2 regions of the Brevibacillus sp. M2.1A genome follow, and region 2 is predicted to be linked to the other one. Evidence: riboswitches for the same ligand, from Rfam matches in the RefSeq annotation. Region 2 holds a riboswitch; the other holds the start of a gene.

Region 1 (5,678 bases), 1.4 Mb from region 2:
CGCATGAAGCCGTCCGATTGCAACGCTACGTGAATGACGTGCAGGTAGAGGGAGATAACTATGGGATCGGCATGAGTGATGCCGGGCATATTCGCTATGTCAATTCAGGGGATTCAACGGGAATGAATTTGGACACCGGGCAGTTTCCTTCAATTGCTGAGCGGCCTTCTCCGAAGAAAACGGAGAGCGGACTTGCAGAAGTCATGCAACTGACGTATCAGAGAGGCGGGAAGAAGGACGTGGACTACGTTCTTCGTTATACGGAAAACTTCTCCGGGTATCTCGACGCTCGTACTGGCAAGGAAGTGAAAACGACCTTGTGGCGCGGGGAGTCGTTTCGCGACAGTATTGCCGTCAATCCCGGAGGCAAGAAGACAATGGTTGCATCGGCAAAAGAGGCTGCGGCCGCCATGGAGTTCTTCGGTCAGAAGGTGGAGGGCTTCACATTTACCGGGAGTAATGTGCCCGATTATATGATGGGAGACAACGAACGGGAATACCAGGCCAAAAAAGGAGAGCGATTCATGCAGCTGACTACTGTCAACAATCGGGCAGCAGCGTTCAAGATATCTTATCCGGAGCTGCGAGAAGGTGATCCGACACTTGCCGTCGCAGAATTGCAGGAGCGAGCGATCTTGTTTTTGGAGCCGTATCTGGATTCACGGGTGAAGACTGTTCGGATGCAGGAGCAAATTTATGTGATGGGCAGACAGGTTGAATTGAAATTTGTCCGAGAAGTAAACGGCGTAATGGTGCCGGATCAGTATTATAAGGTCACGATCGACGGGCAGACAGGAGAAATTATCGGGGTGAATTTAACATTCCCGCATGAGCAGGAGACCTTCCCAGATGCGTCCAAGGTGATTTCAGCAGAAGAGGCGGCGCGGGTTTATCTCCAACATAAATCACTCAGTCCCCGTTATCTATTCCCGCTTGAAAACAATAGGATTCAAGAGCAACCGATCTTGGTCTATTCGGCGGAGATACTGAAAAGCAACGGGGATGTGGATGCCATTACGGGAGAATGGCTACCATTCCAATAAAGAGAGACACCAGGGGGAAACTCCTGGTGTTTTGTTTTGCGTAATGTCTTCCCGGAAATTGCATAGTAAAGCGTGAGGGGAAGGGCAACCGACCGTCATTTGCATCATTATCGATCGAATGGAAAAAGGCACAGTCCCTCTGCAAAAGCTGCATGAAGTCACTGTGCCTTATACGGGAGCATAATGGTGAATTTGGTTCCTACTCGCGGTTTGCTTGATACATTGACCGTTCCGCCAATTGCATGGATGACATGATAGGAGTACGTCAATCCAAGACCGGTCCCGGTTGTTTTCGTAGAAAAGTAAATCGTTCCGAGGCGGCTGATCTGTCCTGCATCCATGCCGACACCGTTATCCTTGATGACCAATAGGGCTTTGTTTCGCTCGATGAGCAAGTCCAGGGAGACTTTTCCGTCCGAAATATCTGAGCATGCCTCAATGGCATTTTTGATGAAATTCACCAACACTTGCTTGAACTCATCTGGATTGGCCTTGATCGTCACAGGTCTCTCAAAGTCTTGCAGCGTAAGCTCCACGTTATGCATATTGGCAAAGGGGAGCATCACTTCGCGGATGGCATGCAGATGCTCACTGACATTAATGATTTCATGCCGTTCCTTGAGCGGCTTGGAAATCGCAAGGTACTCGGTCAAAATGGCTTCTGTCCGTTGGATTTCATCGAGACTGATCCGAATGTATTGATCGACTTTTACCAAATTTTCCGGACATTCCTGTATTAATTTCAAGAAGCCTTTGACTGCTGTCAGCGGATTGCGAACCTCATGTGCAAGCGATGCAGCAACATGACTCATCGTCTGGATTTTTTCGTTTTGCGCGTGGCGGATAAACAGCTCCTTATCCGAAACGCATTTGCTGAAAAGCGACATTAATAACCAGAGGCCGAAAAAGTTTTGAATAGGAATCACTATGGTGTAGTAAACGAGGTGTTGAGTTACATAGGTGGGAAAAAAGTAATAGGTAGTCCCTAAAGCAACCGTAGAAAAAATCGCACTCGTCATAAAAAGATACAGTGTTTTCCGATAACTGGCTTTGTAGTGTCGATACAAAAAGAGTGATATGACAAAATTGACTGTAAGGATCAGCAGGGCAACCCATGTTCCTTCGCCACCGAGGTAGTACCGATAAACCAAGGCTTCAATCAGAAGGAGCAAGGCAATCTCGACTCCGCCATAAACCAGTCCGAAAAGAATGATGACATGTCGGATATCAAAAAACATGCCATTCGTGACACTCGGGGCGAAGGTCATCGCGAGAAACATGCAGGCTGAGCTGGTGATGACAATAAAGGAACGGCTGTAGTTCCTCATTTTGTCACGGTAATAAATGTTGAAAAACACAAACGGGATAATGGCGAAACACCATTGAAGAATGACTTCTTTTAATAGACTCATGTAGCATCCCCATCGCAAATATTTGCTAGGCTTGTATCAATCTACGATAATTCGACAAGACACAACAAAATCCCTCTTGATGTTACAGAAGAAACTGGAATATTTATCAAGAAAATTGTTTCGTAAACCTAGTTGACAGATAGGTAATTGCCAGATTATATTCTGTATATACTTATACAAACGTTTTGAAAATAGAAACAACTCTTATCAAGAGAAGGCTGAGGGAATGGCCCTATGAAGCCCGGCAACCTAGCACGAGAGAATGCGTTCTTTCGAGCCAAGGTGCTAACTCCAACAGGTAGAATACCTGACAGATAAGAGGCGAGAATCTTGTCGATTTTTGTCCTCTTTCTCTGTGAAAGAGGATTTTTTGCGTAGCTGTCGTGGGGAAGAAGCGCATTTCCAGTCTACGCTTCGGCCTCCGCCCCGCTGTGAGTGAAGACTGTCCGCTTCGGAAGAAATAGCGGGAGCGCTTCAAACGCAGAAGGTTCAGGAAGGATTTCATAAGTGAAGCCGCTATTTCTTCCTACGCTGAGATGGGCCCCAGAGGCGCTTGGACTGGAAATGCGCTTCTTCTACGAAGTTTTTTTCCTTTTTGAAAGTGAAATCAAAAGAAGCTTCGATCGAATGAGGGGAAACAAAATTTTTAATTTTGTTATGTGTTTTAAAAAGAAAAAGGGGGAACATCTCAATGAAAAAGAAACTCGGTCTGATCACATCACTTGTTTTGGCAGCATCTGTTCTTGTGACGGCATGCGGCAGCGGGGCAACAACGGGAACCGGCAGCACAAACGGCGGTGCTTCGGGAGAGAAGGCGAAGAGAATCGCATTGATCATGCGTCAGAACGTAGGAACGTTTTCTGCACAATACATCAATGGCGTGAAGACAGAGGTGGAGAAAAACGGCGGCGAGTTGACCGTTTTCAATGCAGATACCGATCTGGCAAAAATGGCGTCCAATCTCGATGCGGCTGTGAACCAAAAGTTCGACGGCATTCTGATTGATCATGGTACGGCGGAAGCGTTGCAGCAGGGCACGCAAAAGGCCGTGGATAAAAAAATTCCGGTCGTTCTATTTGATACAGACATCAACATTCCGGGTGTGCCAGTTGTGGCGCAGGATGACAATAAGTTGGCAGAGCTGAGCCTGGAGAAGCTGGCGGCAGATACAAACGGCAAAGGGAATATTGTGAAGATTTGGGTAGCTGGCTTTGCGCCTATGGAAAAGCGCCAAGTGACCTATGAAGCTTTCCAGAAGAAATATCCGGATTTGAAAGAGATTGCGGCATTCGGTTCTGCTACCAACAATACGGCTCTCGATACACAAACGCAGATGGAAGCAATCTTGAAAAAGTATCCGAACAAAGGCGACATCACAGCGGTATGGGCGGCATGGGATGAATTTGCCAAAGGGGCGACACGCGCCATCCAGCAAGCAGGCCGTACGGAAATCAAAGTATACTCCATCGATTTGAGCGATGAGGATCTGCAAATGATCCAGGCGGAAAACTCTCCGTGGGCAGCGACGGCAGCAGTAGACCCATCCAATATCGGACGCATCCATGCCCAAACCGTGTTCCAAAAAATCAAAGGCGAGCAGGTGCCAGACAACGTGAAGCTAACCCCAGTGCTGGTGAAACAAGAGGACCTGCCGAAGGATAAAAAAGTAACGATGGGCGACCTGTCCCAATACGTAAAAGAGTGGGGCAAGTAAGAACCAAATTGGCTTTTCCCGTTGAGCTGTAACCGTCAACGGGATTTTTCCTTATAGAGGTGGGAACACGCAGGTAAACAGGAGGTGTGAAACATGTCCACATTGCAGATGAAAGGGATGGCGAAGCAATTTTCTGGGGTTCCTGCCCTGCGATCCGTCAATTTTGAGGTGCGTGCAGGAGAGGTTCACGCACTGCTCGGAGCCAATGGCGCGGGAAAGAGTACCCTGATGAAAATCCTCACGGGAGCGTATCAGGCAGATGGCGGTACGATCACCATCGATGGACAGGCTGTGACGATCAATTCGCCGCAGGATGCCAAAGCACAGGGCATCCAATGTGTATATCAGGAAGTGGACACCGCCTTGATCCCGTATTTGAGCGTCGCCGAAAACATATTGGCGGACCAGCTCGTCCAGGCGAAAACCAAAGGACTGATCAACTGGCAGAGCTTGTACAACGAAACGGAGCAGATTTTAAAAAACTTCGGCTTTTCCATTCCGGTGAGGATGCTCGTCGAGGAATGTACGCTGTCGGAAAAGCAATTGATTTTGATTGCACGGGCGACCGTCCAAAAGGCGAAGTACGTTATTTTCGATGAACCGACAGCGCCGTTGAGCACGAAGGAGAGCGAGCGGCTGTTTCAAATCATTGCGCAGTTGAAAAAAGCTGGAGTCGGGATCATTTATATCTCCCACCGCCTGCCGGAAATCTTTGAAATCTGTGATCGGATCACGATCATGCGCGATGGACAGCACGTCATGACCACAGACACGGTGAATACCAACATGGACGAAGTGATTGCGAACATGCTGGGCAAAAGCTTTGACGAGGAGTTCCCGAAGCTCGAAGTGCCGATTGGCGAAACGATTTTTGAGGCGTCAGGTGTAGCTGGCGGCAAAGTACACGGAGTCGACCTGCAGGTGCGCGAGGGAGAGATCGTGGGTGTCGTCGGTCTAGTCGGGGCAGGGAAGACTGAGCTCGCCCGATTGCTCTTCGGTGCAGATGAAGCAAAGGCTGGAGCCATTCGATTGCATGGAAGACGTATCCAACTGCGCTCGCCAAAAGACGCCGTCGATGCCGGAATCGTACTCGTCCCGGAGGAAAGGCGCAAAGAGGGTATTTTTGTAGAGGAGTCCGTACAGAACAACCTGTCAGTTGCCTCGTTGAAAAAGAAATCCTGGCTGGGTTTTATCAAAAGAGGGGCGGAAGCGGCTAACGCAAAAGAGCTGGTGCAGCGCCTTGGTGTAAAAGCAGCCGATATCAAGCAGTTGGTCGGTTTTCTCAGCGGCGGAAACCAGCAAAAAGTCGCGATCGGAAAATGGCTGGATACAAACGCTCACCTCTTTATGTTTGACGAGCCGACAAAAGGAGTGGATATCGGAGCGAAAAGCGATATTTACCGCCTGATTGGAAATCTTGCCGAGCAGAAAAAGGGCGTCCTGTATTTCTCCTGTGAGTTTCAGGAAGTCATCGGGATCGCAGATCGGATTCTCGTCATGTTCGAGGGC
Region 2 (5,678 bases):
GGAGCGAATGCTGTCGTAACTGCAGACCCTGCTATCGTACAACGGTTACGGGAAATGAGAGATGATATTCGTCGCGGCCATCCTGTTGCCGGAATTACGGAAGAGTTGGCGGACATCGTAGGTCGGATCATTCCCCAGTTGCCGCGCAGTGTGCAGCCTCGCGAAGAAACCCCTTCTCAAGTAAAAGAAAAACGCATGCACAAAGAACCGCAGGGACAAAACAAAATCAACGCAAATCGTACAGGATCACCATAAAAGAAAAGAGGTATCCCCGGATTTAAGCCCGGGAGAATACCTCTTTTTCTTTATGGACTGGTGTTTCAGACGGCAAATGATCCAGTGCTTGCTTCAAATCTGCCACCAAGTCATTGAAATCCTCTAAACCAGCTGACAATCTGATCAAACCATCTGTGATTCCCCTTGCAGCTCTTTCTTCAGCAGGCATCGCTGCATGTGACATCGTAGCTGGATAGGAAAGAATTGTTTCCACTGCCCCGAGACTGACAGCCACAATCGGCAATTTTACGCGATCAAACAACGCTTTTGCTCGCTCGCGGCTCCCTACATCAAAGGAAAGAACAGCCCCATGCCCAGTCGCTTGTTGTGTTTGAATCAGGTGCCCGGGGTGATCCGTCAGTCCCGTATAGTAGACTCGGCTTACTTGTGGATGCGTAGACAACCAGTCAGCCAAGCTCGCGGCTGTCTTCGCGCTCACATCCAGTCGGGCTTTCAATGTTTTCAGCCCACGCATCACGAGCCAGCAGTCCTGCACACCCAAAATCGCTCCCATGCCATTCTGGATAAAGTAGAGCTGCTCCCCTAACGAAGCGTCTCTGGTCACGGCCAGACCTGCCACCACATCGCTATGCCCACCGATAAACTTCGTTGCACTATGAATGACCACATCTGCGCCAAGTTCTAATGGGCGCTGGTAATACGGGGTAAGGAACGTATTATCGACAATGACGAGCACGCCGTGCTCCTTCGCGATTCGAGAAACTGCTGCAATATCTGTCACCTTTAAGGTAGGATTGGAAGGAGTCTCCAGGTAAACCCCTTTTGTTATCGGTGTAATGGCTGCGCGAACGGCTTCAGTATCTGTTGCATCCACGAATGTAACGGAGATGCCCATTCTCGACAAAACTTTGGTCAAAAACCGAAACGTGCCACCGTATACATCCTCCGCCACTACAACATGGTCTCCTGCTGAAAACAGCATGAAAACGCTGGAAATGGCAGCCATGCCAGATGAGAACGCGAAACCTCGTGCGCCTCCCTCCAGAGACGCAATGGCTTCCTCCAAAGCCTGCCTGGTCGGATTGCCAGATCTGGCGTAATCAAAAGTACCTGGCTGATCGATATCAGTCTGATGAAATGTGGAAGCTTGATAAATCGGAACCGACGACGCACCTGTGAACGGGTCAATGCAAGTGGAACCGTGGAGGATCTTGGTTGCAAAATTCATCGTACACTCCCCCCTACGACCAAACTAGCATTCAAGGCCTGAAACAAATCGGCTATGACATCATCTGGATGCTCGATGCCAACCGACAGTCGCAATAATCGATCACAAACACCGACATGCTCTCTGACTTCTTGCGGGATATCCGCGTGAGTCTGCGTCGCCGGATACGTACACAATGACTCGACACCACCCAGGCTTTCGGCAAAGGACACGATTTGCAGATTTTGCAGGAACAATCCCACCTGCTCTGCATCGCGTACGCGGAACGATACCATCCCACTATGCCCGGTCGCTTGATTCACCTGGATCTCATGCCCGGGATGCTCTGGTAGACCTGGATAAAATACCTCCGCTACTGCCGGATGCTCACGCAGTTTTTCCGCTACAATCAACGCGTTGGATTGATGACGCTCCATCCGCAATGCCAATGTCTTCATCCCGCGAATGAGAAGCCAGCAATCCTGCGGTCCAAGTACAGCACCGATTGAATTGTGCAAAAACCGGATTTTTTCCGACAACTCTTCTCCTTTTGTTACGATGAGTCCAGCCAGTACATCGTTATGTCCTGCCAAATACTTGGTTGCACTATGTAAAACGATATCTGCACCAAGCTCTAGTGGGCGTTGACAATAGGGGGTTAAAAATGTGTTGTCTACAATCGTCAGGAGCCCGTGCTGTTTCGCCAATTGCGTTACTGCTCGAATGTCGGTAATCTGCATGAGCGGATTGGTTGGTGTCTCGACGAAGATGGCCTTTGTCTCTGGGCGAATCGCATTTTTGAGTGCATCAATGTCACGCAAATCCACGTACGAAAATGTCAGACCGTAACGAGAGAGCACTTGCTCGAACAATCGATAGGTTCCCCCGTAAAGATCGAGTGAAACGATCAGATGATCCCCCTGGGAAAACAAGCCCATGACGGTGTGAACAGCAGCCATACCAGAGGCGCAAGCGAATCCTGCATCTCCTGATTCCGCTTCAGCGATGGTTTCCTCCAAAATAGTGCGAGTAGGATTAGCTGTGCGCGTATAATCATATCCAGTGCTCTGGCCCAAGGCAGGATGACGATAAGCCGTTGCATAGTAAACAGGAAAACTCACCGCCCCTGTTTTTTCGTCTCTGCCTACTCCCGCCTGAATCAACTTTGTTTCCAATTTCATGTCTGTTTCTCTCCCTCCAATAGTGTACGAGGGCATCAAAAAAGCCCCCTTTCCTCTGAAAGAAGGCTTTGTTTACGTCACCGTAAGCAAATCCTTCTCATCTTTCAGAGTTTGATAACTCTGCAGGAATTAGCACCATTATCTCCCTGTTAAAATACAGGTGATTGGTTGCCGGGCATCATCGGGCCAGTCCCTCCGCCGCTCTGGATAAGAAGATTGCTATTCAATTCGATTGACCCTAATAGTAAAGGATCGGCAGGATTCTTGTCAACAATTTATTTCCACCCGTTAATTTGCATCTTTCAAGGCGGTCATAACTTGATTGTCCAGCTTCGCTGCTGCGTTTTTGTCATACGTTTTTTCATATTGTGGTTCTACGGAAATACGGGAACCGTAAAACATAATATCACGAACAGCCTCAATTTTGATCTCTGCCATGGCCAGCTTGAGCGGAACTCCTTCCAAGCGGTCTGTTTTAACGACAGCACGACCATTAATGGCAAAAGACGAGCCGGCACCGATCAAATGCAGGACAACCTGCGGTTCCTTCGCAATATTAGCCAAAATACGGGAGCGATTATCCACGGCAAAACGAATCGTATCGGCGCTGACAGCATACGTCCAGGACAAGGAGCTGAGCGATGGTGCCCCTGACTCATGGTCTACTGTGCCCAAAGTAACAAAGCGCTCCTTTTGCAAGAGCTTGAATAAATCTTCGGAAAGAGATTGGGAAACAGTTTCAGCCATTTCAAAGCCTCCTAACAAACGTTTTGTACGTTCATTTTACCCTTCGCACAGCTGATAGGCAAACGTTTCCTCTCCACCTTGATTCTGGTTGTCTTTTTCCCTAGACTGGTAGGTAACGATACCGAATAGTGAAAGGGGATGGACAGCTTGTCGCCTACAGACCGCCTCATGCAGCAAATTGATCAAGTTCTTGAAGAGCTTCAGGAAGTTCGGAAGGTAAATGAGCGGATGCACAAAATTGCGATGTTCCTGGAAGATATCCGACTAGCAGATGTAATCCAAAATTACACAGCCCCGCGCAAGCTGCTCTGGATCAATTTCCTCGCAGGTCTTGCCCGGGGTCTGGGATTGACGATTGGTACTGCTATCGTTTTGGCTTTCCTCGGCTCCCTCTTGACGCAATTTCTTTCGATCCCCATTCTGGGTGATTACATCAGACAATTGGTGGAGTACGTCGAGACTTACAAGCAGCGGCCTTAATGATAGAGACTAGTCTCTGTCCTCGTCATGATCGTCATCATCGTGATCGTCATTCCATTCCTTACCGTGCTTTTTCCAATAACCATACGCGTTGCCGTTGGGATGCTTATCTTTCTGCTTCCCTTTTTCTTTTTTCTTTTTGTCATCATCATCGTTTTCATCGTCGTCTGTTGGCTTCACAGGCTCGACAATGACTTTTGTGCTTAATGCAACGTCAGCTTTCTTAACCAGCTTATCGTCTTCATACAGTGCGAATTGAATGGATTTGGCGCTAAAGGAACGATTCTTGTAAGACAAGGTCAAAGAAAACTCACCTTTGTCATTCGGTTCAATCTCTTTTTTCTGACCGTCTGGAGCGATCACAAACAGCTCAGTATCGTCCTTTTTGTTCCAGCCGCTTACTGTCCCTTTCACCTGAATGGACTTGGCGGCAGGATTGTTTACAGCAGTCGCCTTGATCGCATATTCGGTCGCTTGATCCTTATCAGGGGCGTTAACAATTTCTACCTGAACGGATTCGGAATCAACCTTCTTGCCATCCTCATAAACCTCGATCAAGGCTTTTTGATCTTTTGCTGCTTGTACATCCTTTACTGAAACCGTAAAGCTGCTTACGCCATCCCACAGCTTCTTCACGTTTGCGTCTTTTTTCACGCCATTATAGGTGACAGTTACTTTGTCTGCCCCCTGCTTGACAATTCCTTTTACTTTTAGTTCTTTTTTCTTCGCATCCAATACAGTCATGGTATGGATGATCATTTCCTTATCTTCTTCTGCTTTTGGAACGATTTTTACCTCTTCGCTATCGACCAGCTTGCTGCCTGCATAGGCACTCACGGTTACATACGGTTCATACGATGCATCCGGAGCTTCAAAGCTGACTGTAAAAGAGTGATCGTTGGTCGGAACGACTTCAATGATGTCAGAATTCGGCTTTTTCACAACAACCTTGGTGACATCCGAAGTCACAATCCCCTTTATGTACACCTTGTTATTTTCAGTCTTGGCATTTACGCTCACGATTTCTTCAGCATTCTCTGTCAGGCGCACTTCCAACCAGATATCGCTGTAGTACTCGTTGTAGATACGCTCCCACTCTGCTTTGTTTTCTTCCATATACGTTTGGAGCTTCGTATTCAAGTTAATCTCATCTACAATAATGTACAAGTGATCTGCCTGATTCTTCAAGAGCATGTTCAGTGTCGTTGGATCATTTTGGGCAAGTTCCTTAAGATTGTAGCGCGTGACTTGCTTCCCCTCGTCATTCATGACTACCTTTGTGGCACTTGGACTAGCAATCGAGCTTGCATTGGCAAAAATTGGCGTCAAACAGCCAAGAATACCTGCCGCTGTCACCACTGCTAATACGGGCTTGGTCATGTACTTTTTCAATGGTAGTTCCCCCTTCTCGTCTGTCAAAATCCCCCTGTATGCTTGGGGCATGAATATTGACGGGAAATCATTTTCAAAAGTTGCATGATCCAAGAAACCGCGTCTTATTACCTATGAAATGCGCATGATACAAAAAAACTCCACCCAACTTCCGAATCATTTCGGCAAGTGGAGGGGAGTCTTTGTCCCGTTAGTTGCAGTTGTACTTGGGTTCGCTTTCAATCGCGACCAATAAAGCTTCGACTGATTCAGCAGGGTATCGCACTTCCACAGACTGTGAATCAGCGTTCCCAAATAGCACGTACCAGCTACCTTCCTGACGATAACCGATATCGCTCATTTGATGATCCTCTCTCAGCAATTGCAAGAAAAAAGCAGCGGTATCCAAAGCAGAGCGGTCTTCTGGTCGCGCATCGGCAACCACTTGAATTTGG

The links. A riboswitch is a leader RNA that binds a small molecule or an ion and turns the genes downstream of it on or off. The one in region 2 is predicted to bind S-adenosylmethionine.
Region 1: another riboswitch for S-adenosylmethionine. It lies ahead of HP567_RS28250 (sugar ABC transporter substrate-binding protein); the one in region 2 lies ahead of HP567_RS21915 (aminotransferase class I/II-fold pyridoxal phosphate-dependent enzyme).

What each region holds. Positions count from the first base shown of each region.
Region 1 covers NZ_JABSUY020000001.1:5,927,038-5,932,715, reverse strand. The annotation lists gene HP567_RS28260 (hypothetical protein) at 1-1,043, shown strand, start outside; gene HP567_RS28255 (ATP-binding protein) at 1,202-2,455, opposite strand; SAM riboswitch class I at 2,657-2,776, shown strand; gene HP567_RS28250 (sugar ABC transporter substrate-binding protein) at 3,147-4,169, shown strand; gene HP567_RS28245 (sugar ABC transporter ATP-binding protein) at 4,263-5,678, shown strand, end outside.
Region 2 covers NZ_JABSUY020000001.1:4,562,023-4,567,700, forward strand. The annotation lists gene HP567_RS21905 (YhcN/YlaJ family sporulation lipoprotein) at 1-255, shown strand, start outside; gene HP567_RS21910 (trans-sulfuration enzyme family protein) at 278-1,465, opposite strand; gene HP567_RS21915 (aminotransferase class I/II-fold pyridoxal phosphate-dependent enzyme) at 1,462-2,625, opposite strand; SAM riboswitch class I at 2,720-2,839, opposite strand; gene HP567_RS21920 (pyridoxamine 5'-phosphate oxidase family protein) at 2,914-3,372, opposite strand; gene HP567_RS21925 (DUF5665 domain-containing protein) at 3,511-3,852, shown strand; gene HP567_RS21930 (hypothetical protein) at 3,862-5,244, opposite strand; gene HP567_RS21935 (hypothetical protein) at 5,435-5,678, opposite strand, start outside.